4 regions of the Azospirillum sp. UENF 112521 genome follow, and region 2 is predicted to be linked to each of the others. Evidence: predicted binding sites of a transcription regulator. Region 2 holds the regulator's gene; each other region holds the start of a gene.
The links. Region 2 encodes LexA, which represses DNA repair genes until DNA is damaged. Its sites were predicted from a motif close to ATGTTCTANTTTGGTTC; they were not measured.
Positions count from the first base shown of each region.

Region 1 (7,855 bases), 1.4 Mb from region 2:
TCGCAGCGTCTGACCGCGATCGCCCTGGTCCCGCTGACCGTCTGGTTCGTTTTCGGCGTCATCCGTCATCTGGGTGCCGATCACGCCGCCTTCATTGCCTGGATGAAGTCGCCCTTTTCGGCCGTGATGATGATCCTCACCGCCGTGGTCACCTTCCACCACGCCCAGTCCGGGCTCCAGGTGGTCATCGAGGACTACGTGCATGCCGAATGGCAGAAGATGGCGCTGATCATCGGCGTCAAGTTCCTGTCCTTCGCCCTGGCGGCCGCCTGCGTGCTGGCCGTCGTGAAGATCTTCATCGGAGCCTGACGACCATGGCGACCGCCTACAACATCATCGACCACACCTATGACGTCGTCGTCGTCGGCGCCGGCGGCGCCGGTCTGCGCGCCACCTTCGGCATGGCCGAAAAGGGCCTGAAGACCGCCTGCATCACCAAGGTGTTCCCGACCCGCTCCCATACCGTGGCGGCGCAGGGCGGCATCTCGGCCGCGCTCGGCAACATGGGCGAGGACGACTGGCGCTACCACATGTACGACACCGTGAAGGGGTCGGACTGGCTGGGCGACCAGGACGCCATCGAGTACATGTGCCGCGAGGCCATCCCGGCGATCATCGAGCTGGAGCACTACGGCGTGCCCTTCTCGCGCACGCCGGAAGGCAAGATCTACCAGCGCGCCTTCGGCGGCATGACCGCGCAGTACGGCAAGACCCAGGCCTATCGCACCTGCGCCGCCGCCGACCGCACCGGCCACGCCATCCTGCACACCCTCTACCAGCAGTCGCTGAAGCATGAGGCGGAGTTCTTCGTCGAATACTTCGCGCTCGACCTCATCATGGAGGACGGCGTCTGCAAGGGCGTGCTGGCCTGGAACCTGGACGACGGCACGCTGCACCGCTTCCGCGGCCAGCTGGTGGTGCTGGCGACCGGCGGCTACGGCCGCGCCTACTTCTCGGCGACGTCGGCCCACACCTGCACCGGCGACGGCGGCGGCATGGTCCTGCGCGCCGGCCTGCCTCTGCAGGACATGGAGTTCGTGCAGTTCCACCCGACCGGCATCTACGGCTCCGGCTGCCTCATCACCGAGGGCGTGCGCGGCGAGGGCGGATACCTGACCAACTCCAACGGCGAGCGCTTCATGGAGCGCTATGCCCCGTCGGCCAAGGATCTGGCGTCGCGCGACGTCGTGTCCCGCTCGATGACCATCGAGATCCGCGAAGGCCGCGGCGTGGGTGAGCACAAGGACCACATCCACCTGCACCTCGAGCATCTGCCGCCGGAAATCATTCACCAGCGCCTGCCCGGCATCGCCGAGACGGCCAAGATCTTCGCCGGCGTGGACGTCACGAAGGAGCCGATCCCGGTTCTGCCGACCGTCCACTACAACATGGGCGGCATCCCGACCAACGTTCACTGCGAGGTGCTGTCGCCGACCGCTTCGAACCCGGATCAGGTGGTGCCGGGCCTGATGGCGATTGGCGAGGCGGCCTGCGTGTCGGTCCATGGCGCGAACCGCCTGGGCTCCAACTCGCTGCTCGATCTGGTGGTGTTCGGCCGTGCGGCCGCCATCCGCGCCGCCGAGATCGTCCAGCCGGGCAAGGCCCCGTCGGTCAAGCCGGACGCTTGCGACAAGGCGCTGGAGCGGTTCGACCGCATCCGCAACGCCAAGGGCTCGATCAAGTCGGCCGACCTGCGGCTGGACATGCAGCGGACGATGCAGAACAACTGCGCCGTCTTCCGCACCGGCGAGGTCCTGGACGAAGGCGTCAAGAAGATCGACGCGGTCTATGCCAAGAAGGGCGAGATCGCCATCTCCGACCGCTCGCTGGTCTGGAACTCCGATCTGGTCGAAGCGCTGGAGCTGGACAATTTGCTGGGTCAGGCGGTCGCCACCCTGCATTCCGCCCAGAACCGTCCGGAGAGCCGCGGCGCCCATGCCCGTGAGGACTATCCGAACCGCGACGATGAAGGCTGGATGAAGCACACCGTCATCTGGGTCGCGGACAATGGCGAGACGAAGATCGATTACCGCCCGGTCCATATGTACACGCTGACCGATGAGGTCGAGGTCTTCCCGCCCAAGGCCCGTGTGTACTAAGGCCCGCCGGATAAAGGAAATCAGCCATGGTTGAATTCAACCTGCCAGCCAACTCCAAGGTCGGCGTCGGCAAGACCGTGAACGTCGCGAGCGGCGCCAAGCGGGCCAAGACCTTCAAGATCTACCGCTGGAACCCGGACGACGGACAGAACCCGCGCGTCGACTCCTATGTGGTCGACCTCGACAAGTTCGGGCCGATGATCCTCGACGCGATCATCTATATCAAGAATCAGGTCGACAGCACGCTGACCTTCCGGCGCTCCTGCCGCGAGGGCATCTGCGGGTCGTGCGCGATGAACATCGACGGCACGAACACGCTGGCCTGCCTGAAGGCCATCGAGGACGTGCCGGGCGACGTCAAGATCTACCCGCTGCCGCACATGCCGGTGGTGAAGGATCTGGTCCCCGACCTGAAGCACATCTATGCCCAGCTCGCCTCGATCAAGCCGTGGCTGCAATCGCAGTCGCCGGCCCCGAGCCGCGAGCGGCTGCAGTCGCCGGAGGACCGCGCCAAGCTGGACGGCCTCTACGAATGCATCCTGTGCTTCTGCTGTTCGACCTCGTGCCCCAGCTACTGGTGGAACGGCGACCGTTACCTCGGCCCGTCGATCCTGCTCCAGGCCTATCGCTGGATCGCCGACAGCCGCGACGAGATGACGGGCGAGCGCCTCGACAACCTCGAGGACCCGTTCCGCCTCTATCGCTGCCACACCATCATGAATTGCACCAAGGCGTGCCCGAAGGGTCTGAACCCCGCCAAGGCCATCGCCGAGATCAAGAAGCTGATGGTTGCGCGCCGCTGATCGCGGACAAACGTTCGCGACACGGAAAAGGCGCCCCTTCGGGGGCGCCTTTTTTCATTTTGGGGCTTCTCAGACGAAGTCCGGGTCGGTCGGGCGCGATGGCGGCAGGTCGTTGCCGGGAGCCGGGCTGTCGGTGGTGCCGGGGCCGCCGGGGTTGGGCAGGTCGGGGTTGTCGGTGCCCGGCAGATCGACGCCGGGAATATCCTCGTGCGGGCCGGGGAAAGGGCCAGAGGAGAAGGTCTGCGGGGCGGCGCTGAGGCCGGGATCGGCGATCGGCATGAGGCGGTTTCCCTCTGTCGGTGGATTGCGGTTGCTCGCTCTTCCCTATCAACGGCCGAAGCCGCAATCCGCTCCATCGCACGGGACGATTGCGTGCGCACCGGTTGACCGATGGCGGCGAGGGGGTATGCTCTTCGGGAGATCACCAACGACCACGAACCACGAATGGGCGGTGCCGGCCGGCGTCGCCCCGCGTAGGGACACATTTTCTTTCTAGGGAAGGACCGAAATCATGGGCGGCATGGCAGGCCAGGCGTGGAGCTGGATCCAGGGCGAGTGGGTGGAGGGCAATCCGCCCATCGTCGGACCGCTGTCCCACACGCTGTGGCTCTCTTCGACGGTCTTCGACGGCGCGCGTGCCTTCCAGGGCGTGGCCCCCGACCTCGACCTGCACTGCGCCCGCGCCATCCGGTCCGCCCAGGTGATGGGGCTGGAGCCGATGGTCACCGCCGGTGAGATCGAAGAGCTGTGCTGGGACGGCATCCGCCGTTTTCCCAAGGAAGCCGAGTTGTACATCCGCCCGATGTTTTACGCCGACGACGGCTTCGTCGCCCCGGCGCCGGAGAGCACGCGCTTCGTCCTGTCGATCTACGAGGACCCGCTGCCGCAGCCGACGGGCTTCGCCGCCTGCATCTCCACCCGCCGCCGGCCGATCCCGACCATGGCCCCGACCGAGGCCAAGGCTGCCTGTCTTTATCCGAACGCCGGGCTGGCGCTGACCGAGGCGCGCAAGCGTGGCTTCCAGAACGCCATCATGCTGGACGCCATCGGCAATGTGGCCGAGTTTGCCACGTCCAACCTCTTCATCGCCAAGGACGGGGTGGTGCGCACGCCGGTGCCGAACGGCTGCTTCCTGAACGGCATCACCCGCCAGCGCATCATCGCCCTGCTGCGCAATGATGGCGTGACGGTGGAGGAATGCACCCTGACCCCGCAGGACGTGTTGGAAGCCGACGAGGTCTTTTCCACCGGCAACCACGCCAAATGCGTGCCGGTGATCAAGGTGGAGGACCGCAGCCTTGCGGCGGGACCGCTGTTCCAGCGGGCGCGGGCGCTTTACTGGGAATACGCGTTCCGCTGATCGAGCAACGCCACCGCCGCCCGGCGGTGATGGGCCAGCGTGGCGGCCAGCCGGGCCAGCCACGCGTCGGTCCGGCAGGTCGCGGCGGTCAACGCGCCGCGGCGCCGGGCCGTGGCGAGGCGTGCTTCCGCCGCGAGCGTGCTGTGCAGACGGAGCGTTGCCGCGCGTTTGAGGGCGTTGGCGCGGCTTGGGCCGCCGAGCAGGGCGGAGCGAAGCTCCTGCTTCGGCGGCTTGGCGTCATGGGTGCGGTGAAGGCTGTCCAGGCGGGCGGCACGGTCCATGGAATGGACGATAGCGCCTGTCGGGATATGCGGTAAAGGCAAATTTTCCTAGGATCGCGCGCCGGGTGGGGAGGTGTTTGACCTCCTCACTGGCTCGCCCAGATGATCCGCGCCATCCAGGCGACGTCCGACAGCGGGATGCTGCGGTCGGGGTGGGCCCGGTTGATCGACAGCAGTTCGATCTTGGTCGCCGTCTCGCGCATCAACTGCTTGGCCATCACCTCGCCGCCCTTGGTGCGGACGACGACGCGGTCGTTGCGGCGGATCTGCGCGGCAGGCGAGACGATGATGGTGTCGCCGTCGCGATAGACCGGTTCCATGCTGTCGCCGGAAATCTCCAGCGCATAGGCATGCGGGTCGCCCAGGCTCGGAAACAGCAGTTCGTCCCAGCCGCTGCCGGCCGGGAAGCCGGCATCGTCGAAATAGCCGGCCGACCCGGCCTGGGCATAGCCGATCACCGGAACCCGTTGCAGCGGGGTGGTACCGGCGCCGTCGCCGACCAGCGACACGAACTCCGACAGGGAGGCGCCGGTGGCGTCCAGCACCTTGGAGATGCTTTCCGTCGACGGCCAGCGCAGCTTGCCGTCGTTGGTGGTGCGCTTGCTCTTGTTGAAGGTGGTCGGGTCCAGTCCGGCGCGCCGTGCCAGCCCGGAGGCGGAGAGCCCGTGCTGTGCCGCGAGGCGGTCGATGGCCCGCCAGATGTCCGTATGTTTCAGCATGGGACGATAATCTCATAAAGCGGCGACAGCGTCCCTAGGAACTTTTTCATAAAACCATTGACCGCGGGCAGTGGCGGGAACATAACGCAAACAGAAGGCGCGGCCGCGAAGCAGGTCCGGTGTCTCTCTTCCCAAAAAATCCGAAGCCGCAAGGAGACCAGCATGCTGCGTCCGGCCGCCACCGCTTTGCCTGCAACCAGCCTTTCCCGGACCGTTCCGCTGAAGCCGGAGCCCTACAGCGTCGAGGGCCAACCCTTTGCCGATGCGGAGGAGGCGTGGTTCTGGGCGGTGCAGGCGCATGAGGCCAAGGCAGCCGGGGCGCGGGTTGTCGCCGGCTGTGGGCAGGTCGCGCGGCCCTGCGAGCCGCAGGACCTTCTTCAGGTGGTCGACCGCCTGTACCGGGCGCGCAAGCTGATGCGCGACCACCTGCATGTGCTGGTCCATTACGGCCGCCGCCAGAGCGCGCCGGAACCGGACCGCTTCCGCGAACAGCGGGCCCATTCGCTGTGGCAGGAGGCGTTCACCGTGATCGCCCCGGCGCTGCGCAACAAAGGCATCGCGCGATGAGCGCCGCCCCCTGGACCGCCGCCTGGATCGTCTATCGCGGCGAAGCGCCCTTGTGGTGGCTGCGGTTGCTGAAGCCGGGCTTCCGCCACTGCCTGGCCCTGCTGACCGACGGTCGGCGCTGGGTGGCGGTCGATCCGCTGGCCGGTTTCACCGACATCGCGGTGCTGGACCTGCCCGCCGACTTCGACCTGCCGGGCTGGTACCGCGCCCAGGGGCTGACGGTCGACGCCGCCCCGCTGCGCCGCCCAGCCGGCCCCGCCCCCTGGGGGCCCTTCACCTGCGTCGAGGCGGTCAAGCGCCTGATCGGCTTGCGCGCCCGCCGGGTGCTGACCCCCTGGCAACTGCACCGCCACCTGACTGGAGGAGACCGCGCATGCCCGCATCCGCAGCCGTGAAACCGTCCGCCCGGCGGAAGGGTGACCTGTCGGAACCGGAAGCCCTGCTTGACCGCTACCGCGTCGCCCGCGAACGGCGCAGCGTGTGGGAAAGCCATTGGCAGGAGTGTTACGACCATGCGCTGCCCAACGGCCGGCCCTTCCGCGGCGGCGGCACGCCGGGCGAACGCCGGGTCGACCGGCTGTTCGACGGCACCGCCCCCGACGCGGTCGAGCAGTTGGCCGCCAGCCTGCTGTCGGAACTGACGCCGCCCTGGTCGCGCTGGTTCGGCTTCCAGCCCGGTCCCACCCTGACCGGGGCGGAGCGCGACCGGGTCGCTCCGCTGCTCGACCGTGCCGCCGGCATCGTCCAGGCCCATTTCGACCGCTCCAACTTCGCGGTGGAGATCCATCAGTCCTTCCTCGACCTCGTCGCCGTCGGCACCGCCAGCCTTTTGATGGAGGAGGCCGCCCCCGGCGCCCCGTCCAGCCTGCGCTTCACCGCCGTCCCGCTGGCCGAGGCGGTTCTGGAGGAGGGGCCGGACGGCCGGTTGGACGCCACGTTCCGCCGTAGCGAGGCGACGCTGGCCCAGATCCTCCAGCGCTTCCCCGGTGCGGACCTGCCAGATGAGGTGCGGAAGCAGGCGGCGGGGGAGCCCGACAGCCGCTTCCCGCTGGTCGAGGCGGTGCTGCCCGACGGGACTGCCTATCGCTGGGGCGTGGTGCTGGACAGCGGGCTCGCCGAACCGTCCTGGCTGGCGCAGGGGCGCTTCGCCCAGTCCCCCTTCGTCAATTTCCGCTGGCTCAAGGCACCGGGCGAGACCTATGGCCGCTCTCCGGTGATGAAGGCGCTGCCCGACATCAAGACCGCCAACAAGGTGGTGGAACTGGTGTTGAAGAACGCCTCCATCGCCGTCACCGGCATCTGGCAGGCTGACGATGACGGGGTGCTGAACCCCACCACCATCCGGCTGGTGCCCGGCACCATCATCCCCAAGGCGGTCGGGTCAGCCGGCCTGACGCCGCTGGCCAACCCCGGCCGGTTCGACGTGTCGCAGCTGGTGCTGGACGATCTGCGCGGCCGCATCCGCCATGCGCTGCTGGTCGACCGGCTGGGGCCGGTGGAGTCGGCGCGGATGACCGCGACCGAGGTGCTGGAACGCTCGGTCGAGATGGCGCGGCTGCTGGGCGCCACCTATGGCCGCCTGCAGGCCGAGCTGATGACGCCGCTGGTGCTGCGGGCAGTGTCGATCCTGCGCCGGCGCGGCGAGATCCCGGACATCACCGTGGACGGCCGGTTGGTGGAGTTGCAGCACCGTTCCCCGCTCGCCCAGGCGCAGGCGCAGCGCGACGTCCAGGCGACGCTGCGCTGGCTGGACAGCGTCAAGGCGCTGGGGCCGGAGGCGGAGGCCACTGTGGATGCGGCGGCGACCGCGCATTGGCTGGGCGAGGCCTTCGGCGTGCCGGCCAAGCTGATGCGGGCGCAGGTTGCCGGCGCCGGGCTGGACGCCGGAGCGGGTGCCGGTGGCTCCAATGGCTGACCGCCCAATGGCTGACCGCCCGACGATCGAGCAGGCCGGCTGGGACTGGCTGGAGGCGACGCTTCCTGCCGATCCGCAAATCGGTGCGGCAGCGGATGCCGACCCGGCGCC
Region 1 covers NZ_JBSNCI010000002.1:2,677,531-2,685,385, reverse strand. Annotated here, with positions in the region: gene sdhD (succinate dehydrogenase, hydrophobic membrane anchor protein) at 1-309, shown strand, start outside; gene sdhA (succinate dehydrogenase flavoprotein subunit) at 315-2,099, shown strand; gene ACWPN8_RS15090 (succinate dehydrogenase iron-sulfur subunit) at 2,126-2,902, shown strand; gene ACWPN8_RS15085 (hypothetical protein) at 2,972-3,181, opposite strand; gene ACWPN8_RS15080 (branched-chain amino acid aminotransferase) at 3,414-4,262, shown strand; gene ACWPN8_RS15075 (hypothetical protein) at 4,238-4,585, opposite strand; gene ACWPN8_RS15070 (S24 family peptidase) at 4,630-5,262, opposite strand; gene ACWPN8_RS15065 (hypothetical protein) at 5,425-5,829, shown strand; gene ACWPN8_RS15060 (hypothetical protein) at 5,826-6,224, shown strand; gene ACWPN8_RS15055 (portal protein) at 6,203-7,744, shown strand; gene ACWPN8_RS15050 (Bbp19 family protein) at 7,737-7,855, shown strand, end outside.
Region 1: ACWPN8_RS15070 (S24 family peptidase) is a predicted target of LexA. The motif match lies at 5,340-5,356, and genes of this name have one in related genera.

Region 2 (7,855 bases):
ACCGGTGCCACGCCCGGAGGGGCGTCGGACTCGGGACGGTCACGCCAGCGGCCGTCGTAGCGCATCGGCTGGCCGGCGGCCTTCTGGGCGGCGCGCATCTCCTCCAGCTCTTCCGGGCTGCAATAGCAACGATAGGCCTTGCCGGCGGCCAGCATCTGGTGCGCGACCTCGGCATGACGGTCCTTGCGCCCGAACTGGCTGACGGCATCGCCGTCCCAATCCAGGCCCAGCCACTTCAGCCCGTCGATGATGGCGTCCACCGCCGCGTCGGTGGACCGTTGCCGGTCGGTGTCTTCGATCCGCAGCAGGAACTGACCGCCGGTGTTGCGGGCGTACAGCCAGTTGAACAGGGCGGTGCGGCCACCGCCGATGTGCAGAAAGCCGGTCGGCGACGGAGCGAAGCGGGTGACGACGGTCATCGGTCTCTCAATTTCCGGTTCGGCGCTGGTATGATGCGCCGGTGGTTCGACACCGTGGTTTAACACAGCCACCCGGCTTGGAGGCAATGCGATGCGCGCATGGACGGTCGTTGAGGGGCTCGCGGGTGGCATCGCTGCGCCCGGAATCCGTTACCGGTGACGGCCGCCGGCTGGCCGGAGGAGGAAACCGACGGCCCCCCGGCGCTCGGCGGAGGCTGGCGGCGCCTGCTGGCGCGCGTGGGTGGGCAACTCGTGGCGCTCGCGGAGGCGGAGGGCGAGCGCTGGGTGCTGTGGCTGCCCGTCGCCTTCGGGGCGGGGGTATCGTTCTATTTCGGCCTGCGGCAGGAGCCCGACTGGTGGATTGGCGCGGCTGCGGTCGGCGGCTGCGCGGTGCTGGTTCTGGCGCTGCGGCGATGGTTCGCCATGACCGGTGTGGCGATGGCGCTGTTGATGCTGGCGGCGGGGTTCCTGGTGGCGCAGGCGCACACCATCCGCATGGCGGCACCGGTGCTGAGCCGCAGCATCGCCGGGGCGACCGTCACCGGCCGGGTGATGGCGGTGGAACGGCGGCCGGGCGCGACGCGGATCACACTGCGGGAGGTGAGCGTCAGCAGGCTGGCGCCGGAACGGACGCCGGCCGCCGTGCGCATCCGCCTGTCGGACCGCTTTCCGGCACCAGCGCCCGGGTCGGTGGTGCGGCTGCGGGCGACGCTGCTGCCGCCGCAGGCGCCGGCCGAACCAGGCGCCTTCGACTTCCAGCGGCGGGCCTGGTTCATGGGGCTGGGCGGCACGGGCTTCGCCACCGGTGCGCCGGAACTGGTCGAGGCGCCGCCGGTGACGGGATGGAGCACGGTCGCCATCGCCTTCGAGAAGGCGCGCGGCGCGATTGCCGAGCGGGTGGCGGCAGCCATCGGCGACCCGGTGGAGGCGAGCGTCACCACGGCGCTGCTGAACGGCGAGGAGTTCGGCATCCCGGAAGCGACGATGGACGACTTCCGCAACAGCGGGTTGGCGCATCTGCTGTCGATCTCCGGCCTGCATGTCGGCATCGCCGCCGGCATCCTGTTCTATGTCGTGCGGGCGTTGCTGGCGTCGGTGCCCTACATCGCGCTGCGGTGGCCGATCAAGAAGATCGCCGCGCTGTTCGGCATCCTGTCGGCGCTTGGCTACACGCTCCTGGTCGGGGCGCCGCTGCCGACGGTGCGGTCGGTGCTGATGACCGGCATGGTGATGGGAGCGATCATGCTGGACCGTCACCCGTTGAGCATGCGGCTGGTCGCCTTCGCCGGGCTGGTCACCATGGCGATGGATCCGGAGGGGATGCTGGGCCCGAGCTTCCAGATGTCCTTTGCCGCGGTGGTGGCGCTGATCGCCGCCTTCGAGAAGGGCAGCGCCAGGCTGGCGGACTGGCGGCGCGATGCGGGATGGATCGTGCGCGGGCTGTTCTATGTCGGCGGGATCCTGCTGACCAGCGTGGTGGCGACGCTGGCGACCTTGCCCTTCTCGCTCTTCCATTTCCAGCAGATCGCCTTCTATGGCGTGCTGTCGAACCTGATCGCCATTCCCATCACGTCCTTCTGGGTCATGCCGTGGAGTTCTGATCGCCTACGCGCTGCTGCCCTTCGGACTGGAGGCGCCGGCGCTGATCGCCATGAACTGGGGCGACCGGGCGGTGATCTGGACGGCGGAATTCTTCGGCCGTCTCCCCTGGGCTTCGCTGACCGTGCCGGCGATGCCGGCGGAAGGCTTTGCGGTGCTGGTGATGGGAGGGATCTGGCTCTGTCTTTGGACGCGCTGGTGGCGGTGGCTGGGGATGCTGCCGGTCCTGGCCGGGCTGGCCTCGCCGATGCTGGCGGTGCGGCCGGATGTGCTGGTGGCCGGCGACGGGACGGTGATGGCGGTCAGGCTGCCGGACGGACGACTGAGCGCATCGGTCAAGGGCGGCGGCCGGATGACCGAAACCTGGCGGGAGCGCGATGGCGAGCGGTCGGTGGCCGATCCCTGGCCGGCCGACGGGGGATGGAGCGGGGGAGGGCGGTCGCTGGACTGCGACGCGTTTGGCTGCCTGTACCGGGTGCAGGGAAAGACAGTGGCGTTGCCGCGGCTGCCGGATGCGCTGGACGAGGACTGTGGGGCAGCTGATGCGGTGGTGACGGCGGAGGTGGCGCGGCGCTGCCGGGCGGATTCTGGTGGTGGACCGCTGGACCCTGCGCCATGAGGGCGCGCATACGCTGACGGTGACCGCCGAGGGGGTGACGGTGGAGACGGTGCGCGGGCTGCGGGGAGATCGGCCCTGGACCGGAGGAAAGTGAGAGGAACTTGGACATCGCCGATCCCATCCGCCGCGGGGACGGAGGAGAGGATCGGCGGTTGGGCTCGAAAAGCTCAGTACTTGCGCACGAGACCGACCAGCTTGCCCTGCACGCGGACGCGGTCGGCGCCGAAGATGCGGGTTTCATAGGCGGCGTTGGCGGGTTCCAGGGCGATGGTGTTGCCCTTGCGGCGCAGGCGCTTCAGCGTCACTTCGCCCTCGTCCACCAGAGCGACGACGATGGTGCCGTTCTCCGCCGCATCGCAGCGCTGGATGACGATGGTGTCGTGGTCGAGGATGCCGGCCTCGATCATCGAGTTGCCGGAAACCTCCAGCGCATAATGGTCGCCACCGGTCAGCATGGAGGCGGGGACATCGACGAAGGCGCTGTTGTCGCGCAGCGCCTCGATGGGCGTACCGGCGGCGATCCGGCCATAGAGCGGGAGCTGCACCGTCTCGTTCGCGGCGGCCGGCGTCGGTGCGGGGGGAGCGGCGTCGCGGCCGGCGAAGGCGAAATCGCCCTTGATGACGTTGGGCTGGAACTTCGGCTTGGGAGCCGCGGTCCGGTTGCGGGAAGCGTCGAGACCCTCGGGAAGGCGCAGAACCTCCAACGCACGGGCCCGGTGGGGCAGGCGGCGGATGAAGCCGCGCTCCTCGAGCCCGGTGATCAGGCGATGGATACCCGACTTGGACTTCAGGCCCAGGGCGTCCTTCATCTCGTCGAACGACGGCGAGACACCGCCCTGGCCAAGCCGTTCGTGGATGAACAGCAGCAATTCGTGCTGCTTGCGCGTGAGCATGGATGCCTCCCGGCCTCGGCCAGACTGAAGATGGAACAAAAACTAAACGTTGCTCCATGTTCTAGTTTGGTTCCTGCCGCGCGTCAAGCCCTCCATCGGCATCTTTTAGAACTTGAGGGGAACATCTGGAACGGCATGAAACAGTTTTCCGGGTGATGTTCAACTGTTCCAGCCGGCCGTTCCGGCGCTCTGCTCAGGCGCTCTGCTGAAGTCTAGATGCTGAGCGCCCCATCCGTCAAAGGAAGCACTGTCACCATCGCGCCGGCCGGTTCCGGGTCGGCATGGGGCGGGCGGGGGATCAGGCAATCGGCCTGGGCGTACAGGGTGGTGATGGCGCTGTCCTGCCGGGCGAAGGGTGTCACGGTCAGGACACCGTCCGGGCCGGCGGCCAGCGTGGCGCGCAGATACTCCTCGCGCCGGTCGTTGGCCCTCAACGGGCCGGTCAGGCGGGCGCGCAGCGGCAGACGGTCGTCCTCCGGCGGCAGGCCCTGCAGCACGCGCAGGACCGGGCGGAGGAACAGGAGCGCCGTGACGCCGGTGGACACCGGGTTGCCGGGCAATCCCAGCAGCGGCACAGACCCGGCACGGCCGAACATCAGCGCCTTGCCCGGACGCATCGCCACCGTCTGCACCTCCAGCGCCACGCCGCGTTCGGCAAGCACATCGCGCACGAGGTCGTAATCGCCCTGTGCCGCCCCTCCGGTGGTGACCAGCAGGTCGCAACCGGCCGCACCCTTCGCCAGTGCCGCCACGCTCTCCGCCGTGTCCCTGGCGACGCCCAGATTGTGGGCGATCCCACCCTGGGCGGTCACCAGGGCGCAGAGGCCAAGCGCATTGGTGCTGACGATCTGGCTCGGACCCAGCGGGTCGCCGGGCAGGGCGATCTCGTCGCCGGTGGCAAGCACGGCGATGCGCGGCCGGCGATGGACCGACAGCCAAGGCACGTTGCCGCCGGCGGCCAGCGCGATGTCGCGCGCGGTCAGGCGCCGGCCCTTTGGCAGAAGCTCCTGACCGGCCGTGAAGTCGAATCCGGCCTCGCGGACGAAGCGGCCGGCGGCCACGGCGCGGCCGATCCGCACGGTGGCGTCGTCGGCGCTGCAATCCTCCTGCATCACCACGGCGTCGGCACCGCCGGGCAGGGGCGCGCCGGTGAAGATGCGCACCGCCTCGCCCCGGCCGACGCTGCCGGTGAAGGCATGGCCGGCGGCGGATTCGCCGATGCGGCGCAGCGGGACGGGGGCCTCGGCGGTCGCAGCGGCGATGTCGGCGGCACGCACGGCCCAGCCATCCATGGCGGCGGCGTGAAAGGGCGGCTGGGTCAGCCGGGCGACCACCGGTTCGGCCAGCACACGGCCGAGCGCGTCGGGCAGGGCGACGGTTTCCGCCGGGAGGGCGGCGAAGGCCGACAGGATGCGGGCGCGCGCCTCGGCGACGGAGATCATCGCGTCAGGCTCCGGTGGAGGAGGATGTGGACGCGCCCCACTCGCCGCTCTTGCCGCCGGCCTTGTGCAGCAGGCGCACATCGGTGACGGTCATGCCGCGGTCCACCGCCTTGCACATGTCGTAGACCGTCAATGCTGCGATGGTGACGGCGGTCAACGCCTCCATCTCCACGCCGGTCTGGCCCTTCAGCTTGCAGGTCGCCGTCACGTCCACCGCGTTGCGGGCGGGGTCGCAGGACAGGTCGACCTTGACCGAGGTCAGCATCAGCGGGTGGCACAGCGGGATCAGGTCGGGCGTGCGCTTGGCCCCCATGATGCCGGCCAGCCGGGCGACCGACAGCACGTCGCCCTTCTTCACCCCGCCCTGCATGATGAGATCAAGGGTTTCCGGCTGCATCAGCACGGTCGCCGCGGCTGTCGCGGTGCGTTCGGTGTCGGCCTTGTCGGAGACGTCGACCATCACCGCCTTGCCCTCGGCGTCGAAATGGGTGAAGCCGGTCATCGGGCGGTCTCCGTCAGAAATTTTTCCATGAAGACGCTGACGCCATTGTCTTCGTAGCAGGCATAGGGGCCGCGGTCGGTGAAGCCGGCCTTGCGGTAGAGCGCCAGCGCTTCGGGCTGGTGGATGCCCGATTCGAGCAGCAGGGCGTCCAAGCCCTCCGCCCGCGCCAGATCCTCCAGCCGGGCGAGCAGACGGTCGCCGATGCGCTGTCCGCGGGTGGCGGGATCGACATACATCCGCTTGATCTCGCCATAGCCGGTCGGATCGACGCGGAGTGCGGCGCAGCCGACCGGAACGCCGTCCTTGCGGGCGACGAGGAAGCGCAGGTCCGGCGCTTCCAATTCGCCGATGTCGAGCAGGTGGCAGGTATCCGCCGGATAGAGATCCAGCAGATAGCGGTCGAGCGCCGCCACCAGCGCGATCACGGCATCCTGGCGCGGGCTCTCCGCAGCGATCAGCACATCGTCTGTCACATCGGCCACCATCTCGGTCATCGCATCACACCGGAGCCAGCAGGGCACGGGTGGCGGCGGTCACATCGGCCTGCCGCATCAGCGATTCGCCGACCAGGAAGCAGCGCGCCCCGACCTTCGCCATCCGCGCCAGATCGACGGGGTTGTAGAGCCCGCTTTCGGCCACCAGCATGCGGTCGGCCGGCACGTTGGCGGCCAGTTCCTCCGTCGTCGCAATATCGACCGCCAAGGTCTTGAGATTGCGGTTGTTGACGCCCAGCAGCGGCGTCCTCAGCAGCAGCGCGCGGTCCAGCTCGGCGCGGTCATGCACCTCGACCAGCACGTCCAGGCCCTGGGCGATGGCGGCGTCCTCGATCTCCGCCGCCTGGGCGTCGGACAAGGAGGCCATGATGATCAGGATGCAGTCGGCGCCCAGCGCGCGGGCTTCGACGATCTGGTAAGGATCGACCATGAAGTCCTTGCGCAGAACCGGCAAATCCACTGCGGCACGGGCCGCCACCAGATATTCGTCCCTGCCCTGGAAATAGGGCTCGTCGGTCAGCACCGACAGGCAGGTGGCACCGCCCTCGCGGTAGGCACGGGCCAGGGCCGGCGGGTCGAAGTCGGCGCGGATCAGGCCCTTGGACGGGCTCGCCTTCTTGATCTCGGCGATCAGCCCGTAACGCCCGGCCTCGACCGCGGCGCTCAGCGCCCGGATGAAGCCACGCGGCGGGTTGCTCTCGTTGGCGGCCCTGGCGGCGGCCTCCACCTCCGACAAAGGGCGGGCGGCCTTGCGGGAGGCCACCAGGGCGCGCTTGTCGTCGTTGATGCGGGTCAGAACGTCGCTCATCAGGCCACTGCCTCGTTGGTGATGGCGACCAGCCGGCGCAGCCGGTCGCGGGCGCCGCCGCTGTCGATGGCGTCGGCGGCCAGGGCGACACCGTCCTTCAGGGTCGCGGCCTTGCCGGCCACCAGCAGGGCGGCGGCGGCGTTCAACAGGACGATGTCGCGGTAGGGGCTGCGCACCCCGTCGAACAGGGCATGGATCGCCTCGGCGTTGACCTGGGCGTCGCCGCCCTTCAACTCCTCGATTCGGGCGCGGGGCAGGCCGGCATCCTCCGGCGTCACCTCGAACACCGTCACCTCGCCGTCCTTCAACTGGGCGACGGTGGTGGGGCCGGTGGTGGTGATCTCGTCCAGCCCGTCGGAGCCATGGACGACCCAGGCGGCCTCGGAACCCAGCCGCTTCAGCACCTGGGCCAGCGGCTCCACCCACTGCTTGGAGAAGACGCCAAGCACCTGCCGCCTGGCGGTCGCTGGGTTGGCGAGCGGACCCAGCAGATTGAAGACGGTGCGGGTGCCGAGCTCGACGCGGGTCGGGCCGACGTTGCGCATGGCGAGGTGGTGGCGCGGCGCCATCAGGAAGGCGATGCCGGCGTCCCACAGCGCCTTGCGGACCAGCGCGAAGTCGCAGTCGAGGTTGACGCCGAGCGAGCCGAGCACGTCGGCGGCACCGGACTTCGACGAGATGGCGCGGTTGCCGTGCTTGGCGACAGGCACGCCGCAGGACGACACCACCAGCGCGGCGGCGGTGGAGATGTTGTAGGTGCCCGCACCGTCGCCGCCGGTGCCGCAGGTGTCGATGGTGCCGGGAGGCGCTTCGACCGGGATCGCCTTGGCGCGCATGACGCGGGCGGCGCCGGTGATCTCGTCCACCGTCTCGCCGCGGACGCGCAGCGCCATCAGGAAGCCGCCCATCTGCGACGGGGTGGCGTTGCCGGACATGATGATGTCGAAGGCGAAGCCAGCCTCGGCCTCGGTCAGGGCGGCGCCGGTGGCGACCTTGCCCAGGATGGCCTTCATGTCGGACAGATCGCCGCTCATGCCGCGGTCTCCAGGCCCGCGTTCACCGGGCGGGGACGGGTCAGA
Region 2 covers NZ_JBSNCI010000002.1:1,227,828-1,235,682, forward strand. Annotated here, with positions in the region: gene gltX (glutamate--tRNA ligase) at 1-419, opposite strand, end outside; gene ACWPN8_RS08115 (ComEC/Rec2 family competence protein) at 576-2,561, shown strand; gene lexA (transcriptional repressor LexA) at 2,805-3,530, opposite strand; gene ACWPN8_RS08125 (molybdopterin molybdotransferase MoeA) at 3,743-4,972, opposite strand; gene moaC (cyclic pyranopterin monophosphate synthase MoaC) at 4,977-5,474, opposite strand; gene ACWPN8_RS08135 (GNAT family N-acetyltransferase) at 5,471-5,968, opposite strand; gene trpC (indole-3-glycerol phosphate synthase TrpC) at 5,973-6,776, opposite strand; gene trpD (anthranilate phosphoribosyltransferase) at 6,776-7,810, opposite strand; gene ACWPN8_RS08150 (anthranilate synthase component II) at 7,807-7,855, opposite strand, start outside.

Region 3 (7,855 bases), on a different contig from region 2:
TCCTGGAGATCTTCATGGACACGCCGCTGGAGGTCTGCGAGGCCCGCGACCCCAAGGGGCTCTACCGGAAGGCGAGAGCCGGCCAGCTCCCCCACTTCACCGGCATCGACAGCGCCTACGAGCCGCCGGACGCGCCGGAGATCACGTTGAAGGGCGCCGAACAGACCGCCGACGAGATGGTCGCCCAGGTGATCGGGGAGCTGCGGCGGCGCGAGGTGATCTGAGGGGGACGGGTGAGTTTCGCTCCCCCTCGCCCTGCAAGACAGTCTGCTTTCTAAAATCTCCACAAATATTGTATGAGGGAGAACACAAAAAATAGGGTATCTTGAGCCATCGATGGCGGAGCCAACTTGGGCAAGCTGACGACCTTCGGAAAGTTGCGGGTGGTCGTCCTGGGGCGCGACCACAATCCGCCCCACTTCCACGTCAAAGGTCCCGACGTCAATGCTCTGGTCGGTATCGATCCCGTCATCGTCATCCGCGGCAAGCTGCCGTCCGACCTGTGGCCTGAAATCCGGACCTGGGCCGTCATGCACCGTGCCGAACTGGTCGCCGCTTGGAATACCCTCAACCCGCACATCCCCACCGCCTGAAAGGGAGGTTCCATGTCAGAAGGCTTCGTCATCGGGACCGACCCCCGCCCCGTCCCGCTGATCGCTGCGGTCGAGGCCGGCCCCGGAACCATCCTGACTGTCGATTGGGTCGGTGGGGGCGGGGTGTCCGTCGATCTGGCTGGCTGGATCGCCTTGCACAAAATTGACGCTCTGCGCGTGCCCACCATCTTCGCCAAGCCCGAGATCGGTGATGACGGCGACACCGTCCAATGGGCCGGGGACGAGGAGCTGTCGATCGACAGTGTGCACCTGGAGTTGCTGGCCGAACAGCAAGCCGTCTTCGGCGCGGCCGAACTGTCGGAGTGGCAGGACCGGCATGGTCTGTCCAACACCGAGGCGGCCGACCTGTTCGCGCTGCATGTCAACACCTGGATCAACTATCGCACCGGTGTCAGCTCGGTCCCGCGGGCGCTGCTGATCGCCTGCCGCGCCATCGACCGAGACCCCTTGCCTCTGGCCGCTTTCCTGCGTCCCCGCCGCCCCGGTCGCCCGCCGGCGGCGGCTGAGTGAAGCACCATCATTCCGGATAAATTCTCATCGATACAAGCCGTCAACCCACCCCCTCCCGTGCCCGCCGCAGGTCGGCGACGAAGTCGCGATAGGCCTGCTCCGCTCCTTCCCCGGCCGGCAGGCGCAGCAGGTAGGACGGGTGGACGGTGACGAACCCCTCCCAATCGCCGAACCCCATCGGCCCGCGTTCCCGCAGAACCGAGACGCTGCGCCCGCTCAGCGCGAGGGCCGCGGTGGCGCCCAGCGTCACCACCAGGCGCGGGCGGACGAAGGCCAGCTCCTTCATCAGCCACCAGCGGTAATGCTTCACCTCGCCGGCGGTCGGCGACTGGTGCAGGCGGCGCTTGCCGCGGGCGACGAACTTGAAATGCTTCACTGCGTTGGTCAGGTAGGCGGCGCTGCGCTCGATCCCGGCCTCCTCCAGCGCGCGGTCCAACAGCTGGCCGGCCGGGCCGACGAAGGGGCGGCCTTCCAGATCCTCCTGGTCGCCGGGCTGCTCGCCGACGATGGCGATGGCGGCCCCCTCCGGCCCTTCGCCCAGCACCGCCTGCGTCGCCCCCGGCACCAGCGGGTCCGCCGCCCGGATGATGCGGTTCAGCTCGGCCAGCGTCGCCGGTTCCTGCCGGGCCATGGCGGCGACGGCCTTGTCGGGGTTGCGGCGGCGGGGGGCCGCGGCCTCCGCCTCGATCATCGCCTGCACCCGCGCAGGCGCGGAGCGGATCATCGCCGGGATCGCCGCGGCCTCCGGCAAATTGGCCCAGTATTTCCGCGGCATCTCCGCCCGCATCGCCGTCGGGTTCACCCGCGCGGGATTGAAGGTGCTCTCGTAATAGCGCTGCCAGCCTTCGGCGAAGCGGTCGTCGCGGTCGAGCCCCTCCGGCCTCAAAGCCGCCGGCCCGACCGTCAGCGAGCGCCGGTCCCAATGCAGAGATCCCACCGGCGTCAGGATCGTCCAGACCAGGCTCTCGAACCGTTCGACGAAGAAGGGCGCGGTCGCCTCGACGATGAAATGGTCGGGCTCGAACCACGCGACGTAGCGCTCCCCGCCCCGATCTTCGGAGTTGTCCGGATCCCGAACCTCGCGGAAGCGCAGGAAGGCGTGCATCTTGTGCAGGTCGCGCCGCACCGCCTTGTCCAGCAGCGCCAGCCGGTGGATCAGCGGGTCGGCATGATGGTCGAGGATGTCGCGCTCCCCCCGCACCACCCGCCGGACCAGCCGGTGCAGCAGGGCATAACGCTCCGGATCGCGGTGGCAGACCACGCTTTCGATCAGCGCCCCCACCGGGCGCGGCAGCGGAACCGGCGGCGCGTCCGCCGGCAGCGGAGCCGTATCGCCGAACAGCGACGGCGCCGCCCCGCCGCTCCACACCACCGCGTCCGGTTCGACATCGAGCGCGACCAGCCCGCGCAGCGCGCGGCGGAAGCCGTCCAGATCGGCGCCGTCCTTCAACTCCACATGCCGCATGGCTCAACCCCTCAGAACAGGCTGAGCTGCTTGGGCGGCGCCACCAGCCGCTGCCGCAGGTCGGCGCGGTCGGTCAGCCCGCCCGGATGGTGGTCGGCGGCGATCAGGAAGGCGCGCGCCCGCTTCAGTCCCGACGACAGCCGCGCCACATCCTCCAGCCGCAGGGTGGTGTGGCGCCGCGCCTCGACGATCTTGTCGACCGCCCGCGCCCCCAGCCCCGGCACGCGCAGCAGCATCTCGCGGTCGGCGCTGTTCACGTCCACCGGGAAGCGCTCGCGGTTCTTCAGGGCCCAGGCCAGCTTGGGGTCGATGCCCAGATCCAGCATGCCGCCCTCGCCCCCGGCGGCGATCTCGTCCACGGTGAAGCCGTAATAGCGCAGCAGCCAGTCGGCCTGGTACAGCCGGTTCTCGCGCTGGAGCGGCGGCGGCTTGGCCGGCAGGGCGGAACTCGCCTCCGGGATCGGGCTGAAGGCGGAATAATAGACCCGGCGCAGCCCGTAGCGGCGATAGAGCGTGTCGCTGGTCTCCAGCACCGACAGGTCGGTGGAGGCGTCGGCACCGACGATCATCTGGGTGCTCTGCCCGGCGGGGGAGAAGCGGCGCTTTTCCTCCTTGGCCTCCAGGATGCGTTCGCCGACCTGACCCATCACCGCCTTGATCGAGCTGCCGTCCTTCTCCGGCGCGAACTCCTTCAGGCTGCGGTCTGAGGCCAGTTCGAGGTTGATCGACAGCCGGTCGGCCCACAGCCCGGCCTGCTCGATCAGCCAGGGGCTGGCCTCCGGGATGGTCTTCAGATGGATGTAGCCGGCGAAGCCATGGTCGCGCCGCAGCGTGCGCGCCACCAGCATCAGCTGCTCCATCGTGTGGTCGGGCGAGCGGATGATGCCGGAGGACAGGAACAGCCCTTCGATGCAGTTGCGCTTGTAGAAGCCCAGCGTCAGCTGCACCACCTCGTCGACGCTGAACCGCGCGCGCCGCACGTTGGAGGACCGGCGGTTGATGCAGTAGGCGCAGTCGAACAGGCAGTAGTTGGTCAGCAGGATCTTGAGCAGCGAGACGCAGCGCCCGTCCGGCGTATAGGCGTGGCAGATGCCGGCCCCGGTGGTCGAACCGATGCCGTCCGGCCCGCCCGTCCGCCGCTTCGCTCCCGACGATGCGCAGGAGGCGTCGTATTTCGCCGCATCCGCCAGGATCTCGAGTTTGTCGAGCAGCGCGTCATCCACTGTGATGGCTTCCCTCTTCCTTCCAGATGTTCGCAATATGTTCTTATCTAAGGAAAAGGCAAGCGGGGCGTCTTGAAAGCGGGCCGGAACGGGGCCACGTGCTCTACAACCGGATCCGGGCCCCTCTGGCGACTTAGACGTGGTCGCGATGTCGGATTTCTTCACCTGCTCTTGCGCCGACGGGCGTGACCGCACTTGGAGGGACTGATGCCCTTGCCCCTGAGACAACGCCCCCGGCCTCCGGCATTCCCCGCTCCCGACCTTCCCCGTCGCGCGCCGCCCCTCCGGCGCGCCGCACGGCTTTGCCACCGCTCCGGGTGGGCGGCTTTGCCGCCCTCTGGGCGGCCGGCTCCGTGCGCCTGCGGGGCGCCGGGGCCAGGGCCGAGACCCTGAAATCTTCCCCCGCCTCATTCCCACCCTTTTGATGAAGACGAGCATCGCCATGGACCACACCGAACGCCAGATCATCGACGACCTGTTCGCCAAGCTGCATCAGGCCGAGGCGCAATCCGGCCCGCGCGATCCCGAGGCCGAGGCGCTGATCCGCGAGCGGATCGCCCGCCAGCCGGCCGCCCCCTACCTGATGGCGCAGGCCATCGTGATGATGGAGCAGGCGCTCGCCGCCTCGCAGGGCCGCAACGAGGAGCTGGAGCGCCAGCTGCGCGAGCGTCCCGCCGCCGCTCCCGCCGCCCCGGCCCAGTCCGGCGGCGGCCTGTTCGGCAGCCTGTTCGGCGGCAGCAGCCGTCCCGCTCCGCAGCCGTCATATCCGGCGGCGGCCCCGGCCGCTGCCGCCCCTGCGGCCGCCATGCCGGCCGGCTCGCCCTGGGGCCGTCCGCCCGCCGCTGCCGGTACGCCCGCCTATGGCGACCCGCGCGTCGCCGGCTATGCCCAGCAGCCGCGGGCCGGCGGCGGCTTCATGGCCGGCGCCATGCAGACGGCGGCCGGCGTCGCCGGCGGCATGCTGATCGGCAGCGCGCTCTCCAGCATGTTCTCTGGCGGCGAGGCGGTGGCGGCCGAGGCTGCCGGTGCTGCCACCGATGCGGCCACCGCCGCCACCGACCATGTCGAACAGACGGTCGAGGACAGCGGCTGGGGCGATTTCGGCGGCGAAGAGGAGATGTGAGTCCATCCCTGATGGCGGCGCTCCGTTGAACTGAGCGCCGCCATTAGAGAAATAATTCCTATATAATGGCGTCGGACCCACCGTTGCGGAACCGACGCCATGCCTTCCCCTCTCCCCTTTTCAGGATCGCCTGCGCCAGGGCATGGGAGGGGGATTTTCCCAACCGATGGAACGCTGCCGTCCGGCCTGTTTCACAGCGTTCCATCCGGCCCCGGCGTTGGACCCTTGCCCACCCGGCGGATGGAACGCCGCCGCTTGGCGTGTTTCACGCTGTTCCAGCGGTCTCTCCCGTCGGCCCTGCCGATGGAACGCCGCCGCCCGGCACGTTCCACGCCGTTCCAACCGCCGGCCGTTCCGCCCCGCGCTTCAGGCCTTGACGATGCGGTCGGCGAAGCCCTCGACCGCCCGCATGGCGTTGCGGGTGTCGACCACCAGCGGGCAGTGGGCGGCGAGGCTCTGCCAGTCGATGCCGTCATGGTCGGTGACGATCACCGCCGCGTCGAAGCCTGCGAGCCGCTCCGCCGTCCAGTCCACGGACCTGCGGCCGGCGAGGGCGGCATGCTCGCGGGTGACCGGCAGCACGGGAATGAAGGGGTCGTGGTAGTCGACCGCGGCCCCGCGTTCCAGCAGCATCTCCATCAGCCGCAGCCCCGGCGACTCCCGGCTGTCGTCGACGTTCTTCTTGTAGGCCATGCCGACCAGCAGGATGCGCGACCGGCTGAGCCCGATCCCGGCCTGCCGGTCGAGCGCCAGGGCCAGCCGGTCCACCACATGGCGCGGCATCATCGTGTTGACCTCTCCCGCCAGCTCGATGAAGCGGGTAGAGATTCTGGTATTCGCGGGCCTTCCAGGTCAGGTAGAAGGGGTCGATCGGGATGCAGTGGCCGCCCAGGCCGGGGCCGGGATAGAAGGGCATGAAGCCGAAGGGCTTGGTCTTCGCCGCCTCGATCACCTCCCAGATGTCGATGCCCATCGGTTCAAAAACGATCTTCAGCTCGTTCACCAGGGCGATGTTGACCGAGCGGAAGATGTTCTCAGTCAGCTTGGTCGCCTCCGCCGCCCGCGTGCCCGACACCGGCACCACCTGCGGCACCACCTGTTCGTAGAGCGCCACCGCCAGCTGGCGCGCGCCCTCGTCGTCGCCGCCGACCACCTTGGGGATGGTGCTGGTGGTGAAGCTGATGTTGCCGGGATCCTCGCGCTCGGGCGAATAGGCCAGGAAGAAGTCGCGACCGCTGGCCAGCCCGGTCTCCTCCAGGATCGGCCGCATCACCTCGTCGGTGGTGCCGGGCCAGGTGGTCGATTCCAGGACCACCAGCTGGCCCCGGCGCAGCCGGTCGCGGATCAGCCGGGTGGAGGCCTCGACGAAGCTCAGGTCCGGCTCGCGCTGGGGCGACAGCGGGGTGGGGACGCAGACGATCACGGCGTCGCAGGCGGCGAATGCGTCGGCATCGGTCGTCGCCCGGAACCGCCCGGTCGCCGCCGCCTGGGCGACACGGCCGTCGGCGATCTGTCGGATGTAGGAGCGCCCGCCGTTCAGCGCCGCCGCCTTGGCCGGGTCGATGTCGAAGCCGGTGACCGTGAAGCCGGCCCCGGTCAGCGCCAGGGCCAACGGCAGTCCGACATAGCCGAGCCCGACCACCGCCACCCGCGCGCTGCGGCCGCGATAGGCGCTTTCCAGCGACTGGATGTCGGGTGCCTGCATGTCGGGCTGGGTGTCCGCTGTGCTCATCGTGCCGTTCCGTTCGAAAGGACTGGACCGCCCGGACGGCTGTCCCGCCTGCGGCCGCCGGAATGTGTGACGGGCGGCATGCTTTGCGCAACCCCCCGCTCCGTATTGGTGCCGGGGATCGGAAACTCTGGCGCCGGGACCGTGAAGGGTGCCACCCTCCCCGGACTCCTTGGACTTCCCTCGCCCAGACCCAACCCGCCATGACAGCCCGGCACCCACCTCTCCTTCCGCAAGAGATCGCCCCGGTGGATGACCGCCAGTCGGCGCTGACCGCCCTCCATCTGGGCGGCGACCCGGCGGCCCTCTTCGGCTATTTCATGGCGCTGCGCGAGGAGAGCGACCGGGCGCTCGCCGGCCTGCCACCGGCCGGCGGCAAGCACTATCCCTATGGCCGCTGCGAGGAGATCACCCGCGACCTCTTCGCCCGCCTGTCGCAGCGTCTGGCCCAGCCGGCCGGCCCGGTGGAGCGCGCGCTGCGCGCCTTCGTCGAGGGGGGCGGCGTGCTGCACAGCGTCTGGGGAGTCCTGCGCGGGCAGTATTTCCAGAACGCGCTCCAGATCGGGGCGCTCTATGTCGACGTGTCGAACGACACGGTGGTGGTTACCAAGCCGAAGGTGGAGATCCTGCCGGTCGCGGAGTCCGGCCTGGTGCCGGTGCGCGACCTCGACCATTTCCGGCAGACGGCGGAGCGCTACTGGGGGGCGACGCTCTATGCCAACCATCTGGCGCCGACGCTGGCCCCGCTGCTGCCGGTGCTGTCGGTCAGTCCCGGCCGGCTGGCGCCCGGCCTGCAATCGGCCTGCGACTACATGATCGCGCTGATGTGCCGCGACCGGTTCGAGCAGGCCGAACGCTGGCTGGAGACCGGCCCCGCCCCGCCCGCCGCCCTTGCCGCCGGCTGTCTCGCCGCCATCCCCGCCGACCTGCGCCCGCTGACCGGCCAGCCCCGGCTGGAGGCGGTCGCCGCCTGCCGCCGCGCCCGGGAAGCCGCCTGCTGGGCCGACCCCGACTGGCGCACCGCCCGCGTTCTCGACTATCTGCGGCTCATGCGCGGGCCGGGAGGTTAAGCCTCTTCCCGGCCCTTCACCCCCCTCACAGCCGGTCCGTGCCGAAGGTGTCGCAGGCTTCCAGGCGGCCGCTTTCCAGGCCGGTGCGGAACCAGCGGACGCGCTGGGCGGAGCTGCCGTG
Region 3 covers NZ_JBSNCI010000008.1:295,126-302,980, forward strand. Annotated here, with positions in the region: gene cysN (sulfate adenylyltransferase subunit CysN) at 1-224, shown strand, start outside; gene ACWPN8_RS31535 (DUF4160 domain-containing protein) at 351-593, shown strand; gene ACWPN8_RS31540 (DUF2442 domain-containing protein) at 606-1,124, shown strand; gene ACWPN8_RS31545 (UdgX family uracil-DNA binding protein) at 1,165-2,589, opposite strand; gene ACWPN8_RS31550 (putative DNA modification/repair radical SAM protein) at 2,601-3,812, opposite strand; gene ACWPN8_RS31555 (DUF2076 domain-containing protein) at 4,255-4,935, shown strand; gene ACWPN8_RS31560 (UDP binding domain-containing protein) at 5,302-5,721, opposite strand; partial or broken gene ACWPN8_RS31565 (nucleotide sugar dehydrogenase) at 5,822-6,667, opposite strand; gene ACWPN8_RS31570 (hypothetical protein) at 6,913-7,734, shown strand; partial or broken gene ypfJ (KPN_02809 family neutral zinc metallopeptidase) at 7,760-7,855, opposite strand, start outside.
Region 3: ACWPN8_RS31550 (putative DNA modification/repair radical SAM protein) is a predicted target of LexA. The motif match lies at 3,839-3,855, and genes of this name have one in related genera.

Region 4 (7,855 bases), on a different contig from region 2:
GGGCGGAGCATGAGGGCGACCCTTCCGTTCGGATTCAGGTATCGCCCTGGTTAACAGCGGAAGGTGGGGTTGGGTTGCCGACATGAATCCGCGCTCGTCTCCCTCTCCCCCCGGGGAGGGGGGCGGGGTGAGGTGGATGCACATGTTGGATTCTTGCTGGAGGGCCGCCGCGCGCCCCCCTCACCCTAACCCTTTCCCCGGGGGAGAGGGGATCTTCCGCTGCCTCCCCACTCACTTCCCGCGGCCGGTCTTGTCCTGCAACGCGTCGATGCGCTTCGACGCCTCGGCCTTGGTCAGGCCGTCATCGAAGGATTCGCCGGCCTCCTCGCTCAGCGTCTTCAGATAGGAGGCCTGGGCGCCGGTCATCGGCTCGTCGCCGGTGGTCCAGTCGTCGGGGTTCTTGTCGCGATTGGACGTGTCTTCGCCGGTCTTCGGATTCTCGTGGCCGGCATGGTCATGGGTATCGGCGGTGTGCTTGGTCGTCATGATGCGTGCCTCTCGAAAGGGAACGCATCATGAACAAACCTGAAGGCGGAAGGTTCCCGCCCCCTGGCCCGGCCCCCTCAGCCGTTGCGCCGCAGCAGGAAGACGCCCTGTTCGCCCAGCAGGTTGGCGAAGCCGGAATGGGCGTGGCTGGTCACCCGGCCGGCGCGGTCGATGATCCGCGTCTGCTCGATGGTGATGCTCATCTCCTCCGTCAGCACGACGAAGTCGCGCAGCGTGCAGAAATGGATGTTGGGCGTTTCCCACCACTGGTAGCCCAGCTTTTCCGTCACCGGCATGCGGCCGGTCAGCATCAGCTGCATGCGGACGCGCCAATAGCCGAAATTCGGCACCGAGACGATGGCGCGCCGGCCGATGCGGCACAGCATCTCCAGCACGTCGCGCGGCTGCTTCATCGCCTGAAGCGTCTGGCCCAGAATGACATAGTCGAAGGCTTCCGCCGGATAGTCCTTCAGGTCGGTCTCGGCATCGCCCTGGATCACCGACAGGCCGTGCGCCACGCACTGGCGCACTCCGTCCATGCTGAGTTCGATGCCGCGCCCGTCGACATTCTTGGTGTGGGCCAGGTAATCCAGCAGGGCGCCGTCGCCGCAGCCGACGTCCAGCACGCGGCTGTTCGGCTCCACCATCTCGGCGATCAGCTTCAAATCGTCGCGAATGTCCACCATGGTCGGTTGTCTTGTCTCACTCAGCGCGCGCGGCGGCGGACGGACAGGCCGCGATGCTCGGCGCAGCCCTCCAGGAAGCCGTGGATGACCTGATGGAACTCCGGCTCGTCCAGCAGGAAGGCGTCGTGGCCCTTGTCGGTCTCGATCTCGACGAAGCTGACATTCCCGGCGACGGCGTTCAGCGCATGCACGATGGCCCGCGATTCCGAGGTCGGGAACAGCCAGTCGCTGGAGAAGCTGGCAAGGCAGAAGCGCACCGGCGTGGTCTTGCCCCCCGGCCGGAAGGCGTTGGCCAGCGTGCCCCCGGCATCGGCGGCGAGGTCGAAGTAATCCATCGCGCGGGTGATGTAGAGGTAGGAGTTGGCGTCGAAGCGTTCGACGAAGGCCGCCCCCTGGTAGCGCAGGTAGCTTTCCACCTGGAAATCGGCGTCGAAGCCGTAGGTGATCGCCTTGCGGTCCTGCAGATTGCGGCCGAACTTGCGGTGCAGGGCCGTTTCCGACAGGTAGGTGATGTGCGCCGCCATGCGGGCGACGGCCAGGCCGGCCTCCGGCTTGGTGCCTTCCAGCAGGTAATTGCCGCCGCGCCATTCCGGGTCGGCCATGATCGCCTGGCGTCCGACCTCGTGGAAGGCGATGTTCTGCGCCGAATGGCGGGCGGCGGTGGCGATGGGCACCGCGGCGAACACCGATTCGGGGTAGGCGACCGCCCATTGCAGCACCTGCATGCCGCCCATCGAGCCGCCGATGACGCAGAACAGCTTTTCGATGCCGAGATGCTCGACCAGCAGCTTCTGCGCCCGCACCATGTCGCCGATGGTCACGACGGGGAAGGACAGGCCATAGGGCTGGCCGGTGGCGGGATCGAGATCCTTCGGCCCGGTGCTGCCCAGGCAGCCGCCCAGCACGTTGGAGCAGATGACGAAATAGCGGTCGGTGTCCACCGGCTTGCCGGGGCCGACCAGCATCTCCCACCAGCCGGGCTTGCCGGTGACCGGATGCCTCTCCACCACGAAATGGTCGCCGGTCAGGGCGTGGCAGATGAAGATCGCGTTGGACTTGTCGGCGTTCAGCGTGCCGTAGGTCTGGTAGGCGATCTGGAAGCCGCCGATCTCCACCCCGCTGTCCAGCCGCATCGGCCGGTCCACCGCCAGACGCACGCGCTTGCCCGGCATGACCTGTTCGTTGGAAGCGGGGGCGGGGGCATTGGGGGCGGAGCTGTCGAGGGCCGCGGACATCTCGTTTCGTGCCTTGTCGGAAGCCTTGTGGCGCCTTGATGGGAACCGTCAGGGAGCTGTGGCGGAACGGGAGCGTATAGCTACGAAGCCGGCCTTCGGAGTGTCAATGTTTTCTTTGATTTCAGGGCGCATGCGGACTACTACTAACCGGCTCTGCATTCGATGGTTTTTTGACCCATGGCTTCCGCCCGGACCCCGCTCGACGATTTGCGCCGCGAAATCGACCAGATCGACGACGCGATCCATGACCTGCTGATGCGACGCGCCGCCGTGGTGGAACGCATCGGGGCGGCCAAGGGCAATGGCGCGGCCGAAACCGGCGCCCAGCCCATCTTCCTCCGCCCGGCGCGGGAGGCGACGATCCTGCGCCGCCTGATGGCCCGCCATGCCGGCACCTTCCCCGCCCAGGTCGTCGTCCGCATCTGGCGGGAGATGATCACCGCCTTCACCCGCATGCAGGGCCCCTTCGCCGTCGCCGTCTATGCGCCGGAGGACCGCCGCGGCTTCTGGGACGTCGCCCGCGACCATTTCGGCGGCTTCGTGCCGATGACCGCCGTCAACACTCCCGCCGCAGCGCTCCGCGCCGTGTCGGAGGGGACGGCGACGGTCGCCGTGGTGCCCTATCCGGCCGAGGACGATTCGGATCCCTGGTGGCGCTTCCTGGTGTCGGCCGACGCCGGCCGGCCGCAGGTGGTGGCGCGTCTGCCCTTCGGCGGGCGCGGCAATGCCCGCGGCGAGAACCGCGACGCGCTCGCCATCGCCGCCGTCCCGCACGAGCCGACCGGCGACGACCGCACCCTGCTGAGCATCGAGATCGGCGGCGACCTCAGCCGCGGCCGCCTGAAGGATTCGCTGGAGGCCTGCGGCCTGCCGCCGGTCGGCTTCTGCACCTGGCATCCGGCCGGCCACGCCACCGGGATGAGCGGCGGCGGCCCGTCGGTCCATCTGGTCGAGATCGCCGACTTCGTCGGCCAGGGCGACCCCCGCCTCGCCAAGCTGCTGGAACGCTCGGGCGACATCCCGGTGCGGGTCAACGTCGTCGGCGGCTATGCCGTGCCGCTCGCTCTGGGCTGATGTGCGCGAATGAGGCGAGCCGCCGGGGCTGCTCCTGCCTTATCCTGCCGGCCCTCCGTGGAACGTTGGAACAGGGCCGCCGGAACTGTTCCATCCTGTTCCACCCCATCCTTGAACCGCCCATCCACCAGCGTCGGAAGGTAAGCAGACCATGACCCAGCCGAACGGCCCGCAGCCGCGTCCGGGGATTCTCGACATCGCTGCCTATGTCGGCGGCGAGCATCAGGGTCATATCCGCCTCGCCTCCAACGAAGGGGCGCTGGGGCCGAGCCCGAAGGCGATGGAGGCCTATGCGGCGGCGGCCGGGACTCTGCACCGCTATCCGGACGGCGGCTCGGCGGCGCTGCGCGGCGCCATCGCCAAGCGCTTCAACCTGGATGCCGACCGCATCGTCTGCGGCGCCGGGTCGGACGAGATCATCAGCCTGCTGATCCGCTCCTATGCCGGGCCGGGCGACGAGGTGCTGTATTCGCAATACGGCTTCCTGATGTACCCGATCGGCGCCAAGTCGGTCGGCGCCACCCCGGTGACCGCACCCGAGGACGGGCTGACCGCCAGCGTCGACAATTTGCTGGCCCGCGTCACCCCGCGCACCCGTCTGGTCTTCCTCGCCAACCCGAACAACCCGACCGGCACCTATCTGCCGGCGTCGGAGGTGGCGCGGCTGCATGCCGGCCTGCCGCCGGACGTCATCCTGGTCATCGACGCGGCCTATGCCGAGTACATGAACAAGGACGACTACACCGCCGGCGAGGAGCTGGTGGAGCGGTTCCCCAACGTGGTGATGACCCGCACCTTCTCGAAGATCTTCGCGCTGGGCTCGCTGCGCATCGGCTGGTGCTATGGGCCGGCCGGGATCGTTGACGTGCTGAACCGGGTGCGCGGCCCCTTCAACGTGTCGAACGCCGCCCATGTCGCCGGCGTCGCCGCGGTTGAGGATGCCGAGTTCCTCGACCGCTCCCGCCGCCACAACGAGCAGTGGCGCGAGTGGTTCTCCGCCACCGTGCGGGAGCTGGGGCTGACGGTGCACCCCAGCGTGACCAACTTCGTGCTGGTCGATTTCAAGGGCCAGCCCGCCGGCAAGGACGACGCCGAGGCCGCCCGCCAGTTCCTGAAGGCCCGCGGCATCCTGGTCCGCCAGATGCCGTCCTACGGCCTGCCGAGCTGCCTGCGCGTCACCATCGGCACCGAGCAGGAGATGCACGCGGTTGCCGACGCGCTGCGGGACTTCCTGAAGGCGTAAAGGTTTTCCGAACAAAGAAAAGCCCGCCGGAACAGCTGTTCCGGCGGGCTTTTTTGTGCTGGTCTTATCCCCGGTTCAGCAGGAAATCGACCATCTCCGGCCGCCCCGGCAGGTCGAGCCTGGCCTGCACCGGTTCGCAGCGGCTGACGATCCGGCCGCGGCGCAGCACGAACAGGCGGGCGGCGCGGGTGCGGATCGCCTCCACCGGGTTGCCGGCCTGGAGCACCACCAGATCGGCGTTGCAGCCCGGCTCCAGCCCGTAGCCGTCCAGATGCAGCAGCCTGGCCGGGTTGACCGTCACCGCGTCGAAGGCGGCCTTGATGCCGTCCTGGCCGGTCATCTGCCCGACATGCAGCCCCATCTGCGCCACCTCCAGCATGTCGCCGGAGCCCAGCGGATACCAGGGGTCCATCACGCAGTCATGCCCGAAGGCGACGGTCAGCCCTGCCGCCATCAGCTCCGGCACGCGGGTCATGCCCCGGCGCTTGGGGTAGGTGTCGTGGCGGCCCTGGAGAACGATGTTGATCAGCGGGTTGGCGATCACCCCCAGCCGCGCCTCCGCCATCAGCGGGATCAGCTTGGAAACATAGTAGTTGTCCATCGAATGCATCGAGGTCAGGTGCGACCCCGTCACCCGGCCGTGCAGCCCCAGCCGCTGCGTCTCGTAGGCCAGCGTCTCGACATGGCGGGACAGCGGGTCGTCGCTCTCGTCGCAATGCATGTCGACCAGCAGCCCGCGCTCCGCCGCGATCTCGCAGAGCAGCCGGACCGAGGCGGCGCCGTCGGCCATGGTGCGCTCGAAATGCGGGATGCCGCCGACCACGTCGACGCCCATGTCGAGCGCCCGGACCAGCAGCTCCTTCGCACCCGGCGCTCGGAGAACACCGTCCTGCGGGAAGGCGACCAGCTGAAGGTCGAGGTAGGGCGCGACGCGCTTCTTGACGTCGAGCAGGGCTTCGGTCGCCAGCAGGCGCGGATCGCAGATGTCGACATGGCTGCGGATCGCCAGCAGCCCGCGCCCGACCGCCCAGTCGCAGTAGGCGAGCGCTCGCTCGACGATGGCGTCCTGGGTCAGCTGCGGCTTCAGCTCGCCCCACAGCGCGATGCCTTCCAGCAGGGTGCCGCTTTGGTTCACCCGCGGCAGGCCGTAGCTGAGCGTGCTGTCCATATGGAAGTGGGCATCGACGAAGGGCGGGCTGACCAGCCGGCCGGTGGCGTCGATCTCACCAGCTGCCTCGCCCGCCAAGTTCGCTTCGACTGCGGCGATGCGACCGTCCTTGATGCCGATGTCGATGCCGCTGCGGCCATCCGGCAGGGTGGCGCGGCGCAGGATCAGGTCGAACATCAGCGTTCTCCTTTGCGGTACGGGATCATCAGGGCGCGCGGGTAGGAGGCCCGGCGGGCCACCAGCACCAGCGCCAGGATGCTCAGCAAATAGGGCATCATCAGGAACAGCTGGTAGGGCAGGACGCCGCCGCTCGCCTGCTGCAGCCGCAATTGCAGCGCGTCGAACACCGCGAACAGCAGGGCGCCGAGCAGAGCCTTGCCCGGCCGCCAGGAGGCGAAGACCACCAGCGCGATGCAGATCCAGCCGCGCCCGTTGACCATGTTGAAGAAGAAGGCGTTGAAGGCCGACAGGGTCAGGAAGGCGCCGGCCAGCGCCATCAGCGCGCTGCCCGCCACCACCGCGCCGATGCGGATGGCGGTGACGTTCAGCCCCTGCGCCTCGGCGGCTGCCGGATTCTCGCCGACCATCCGCACCGCCAGCCCGACCGGCGTGCGGTAGAGGACATAGGCGACCACCGCGACCAGCAGGAAGGCGAGGTAGGTCAGCGGCGTCTGGGCGAGCGCGCCCGGCAGGGCCAGCGGCTGGAACGGCTCGACGGTCGGCGGGGTGCTGGCCTGCGGCAGGACGAGGCGGTAGACGAAGTAGGACAGGCTGGTGCCGAGCAGGGTGACGCCGATGCCGGTCACATGCTGCGACAGGCCGAGCGGCACGGTCAGCGCCGCATGCAGCAGGCCGAGCAGCGCGCCGCAGGCAGCTGCGGCCAGCACGCCGGTCCACAGGTCTGCGCCCTGATAGACCGCCATCCAGCCGGCCATGGCGCCCAGCGTCATGATGCCTTCGATGCCGAGATTGAGCACGCCGGCCCGCTCGCACACCAGCTCGCCCAGCGTGCCCAGCACATAGGGGGTGGCGATGCGCAGCACCGCGGTCCAGAAGGCGGCCGACAGCAGGATGTCGAGGATGGTCGACAGGAAATCCATAACCCCTTACCCCCGCCGCAGCCGGTAGCGCGCCAGCAGCCCGGCGACCAGCATGCAGAGCAGGCTGGTTGCGACCAGGACGTCGGCGATGTAGTTGGGAACCGGCATGGCCCGGCTCATGGCGTCGGCGCCGACGAAGATGCCGGCGATGAACAGCGCGGCCCCGACCACCCCGATGGGGTGCAACTGGGCCAGCATGGCGACGACGATGCCGCTGTAGCCGAAGCCCGGCGACAGGTCGAGCGTCAAGTAGCCTTTCAGCCCGCAGACCTCCGCCGCGCCGGCCAGCCCGGCCAACCCGCCCGACAGCAGGGCGGTGCGCAGCATGACCCGCGTCACCGGCATGCCGGCGAAGGCGGCCGCGCGCGGGTTGGCGCCGACCGCGCGGTTCTCGTAGCCCCAGATGGTGCGGGTGTCGATCAGCCACAGCAGCACCGACAGGCCGAGCGCGATGGCGAGCCCGGCATGCAGGCGGGTGCGCGCCACCAGCTTGGGCAGTTCCGCCGCTTCGGTGACAGGGGCCGACTGCGGCCAGCCCATCCCCATCGGGTCCTTCAAGGCCCCTTCCAGCAGCAGCGACACCAGCAGTAGCACGACGAAGTTCAGCAGCAGGGTGGTCACCACCTCATCGACGCCGAAGCGGACCTTCAGCACCGCCGGACCGAGCAGGGTGACGCCGCCCGCCGCCATGCCGGCGATCATCACCACCGGGATCAGTGCCCAGGCCGGCAGGTCGAGCATGCCGCCGCCGACCACCACGGCGGCCAGCGCGCCCATGTAGAGCTGGCCCTCCGCCCCGATGTTCCACAGCTTGGCGCGGAAGGCGACGGCGGCGGCCAGCCCGGTCAGGATCAGCGGGGTGG
Region 4 covers NZ_JBSNCI010000004.1:81,728-89,582, reverse strand. Annotated here, with positions in the region: gene ACWPN8_RS21095 (PRC-barrel domain-containing protein) at 1-11, opposite strand, end outside; gene ACWPN8_RS21090 (DUF3072 domain-containing protein) at 232-486, opposite strand; gene metW (methionine biosynthesis protein MetW) at 564-1,172, opposite strand; gene metX (homoserine O-acetyltransferase MetX) at 1,193-2,407, opposite strand; gene pheA (chorismate mutase) at 2,585-3,481, shown strand; gene hisC (histidinol-phosphate transaminase) at 3,633-4,724, shown strand; gene ACWPN8_RS21065 (amidohydrolase family protein) at 4,789-6,069, opposite strand; gene ACWPN8_RS21060 (ABC transporter permease) at 6,069-6,992, opposite strand; gene ACWPN8_RS21055 (ABC transporter permease) at 6,999-7,855, opposite strand, start outside.
Region 4: pheA (chorismate mutase) is a predicted target of LexA. The motif match lies at 2,514-2,530, and genes of this name have one in related genera.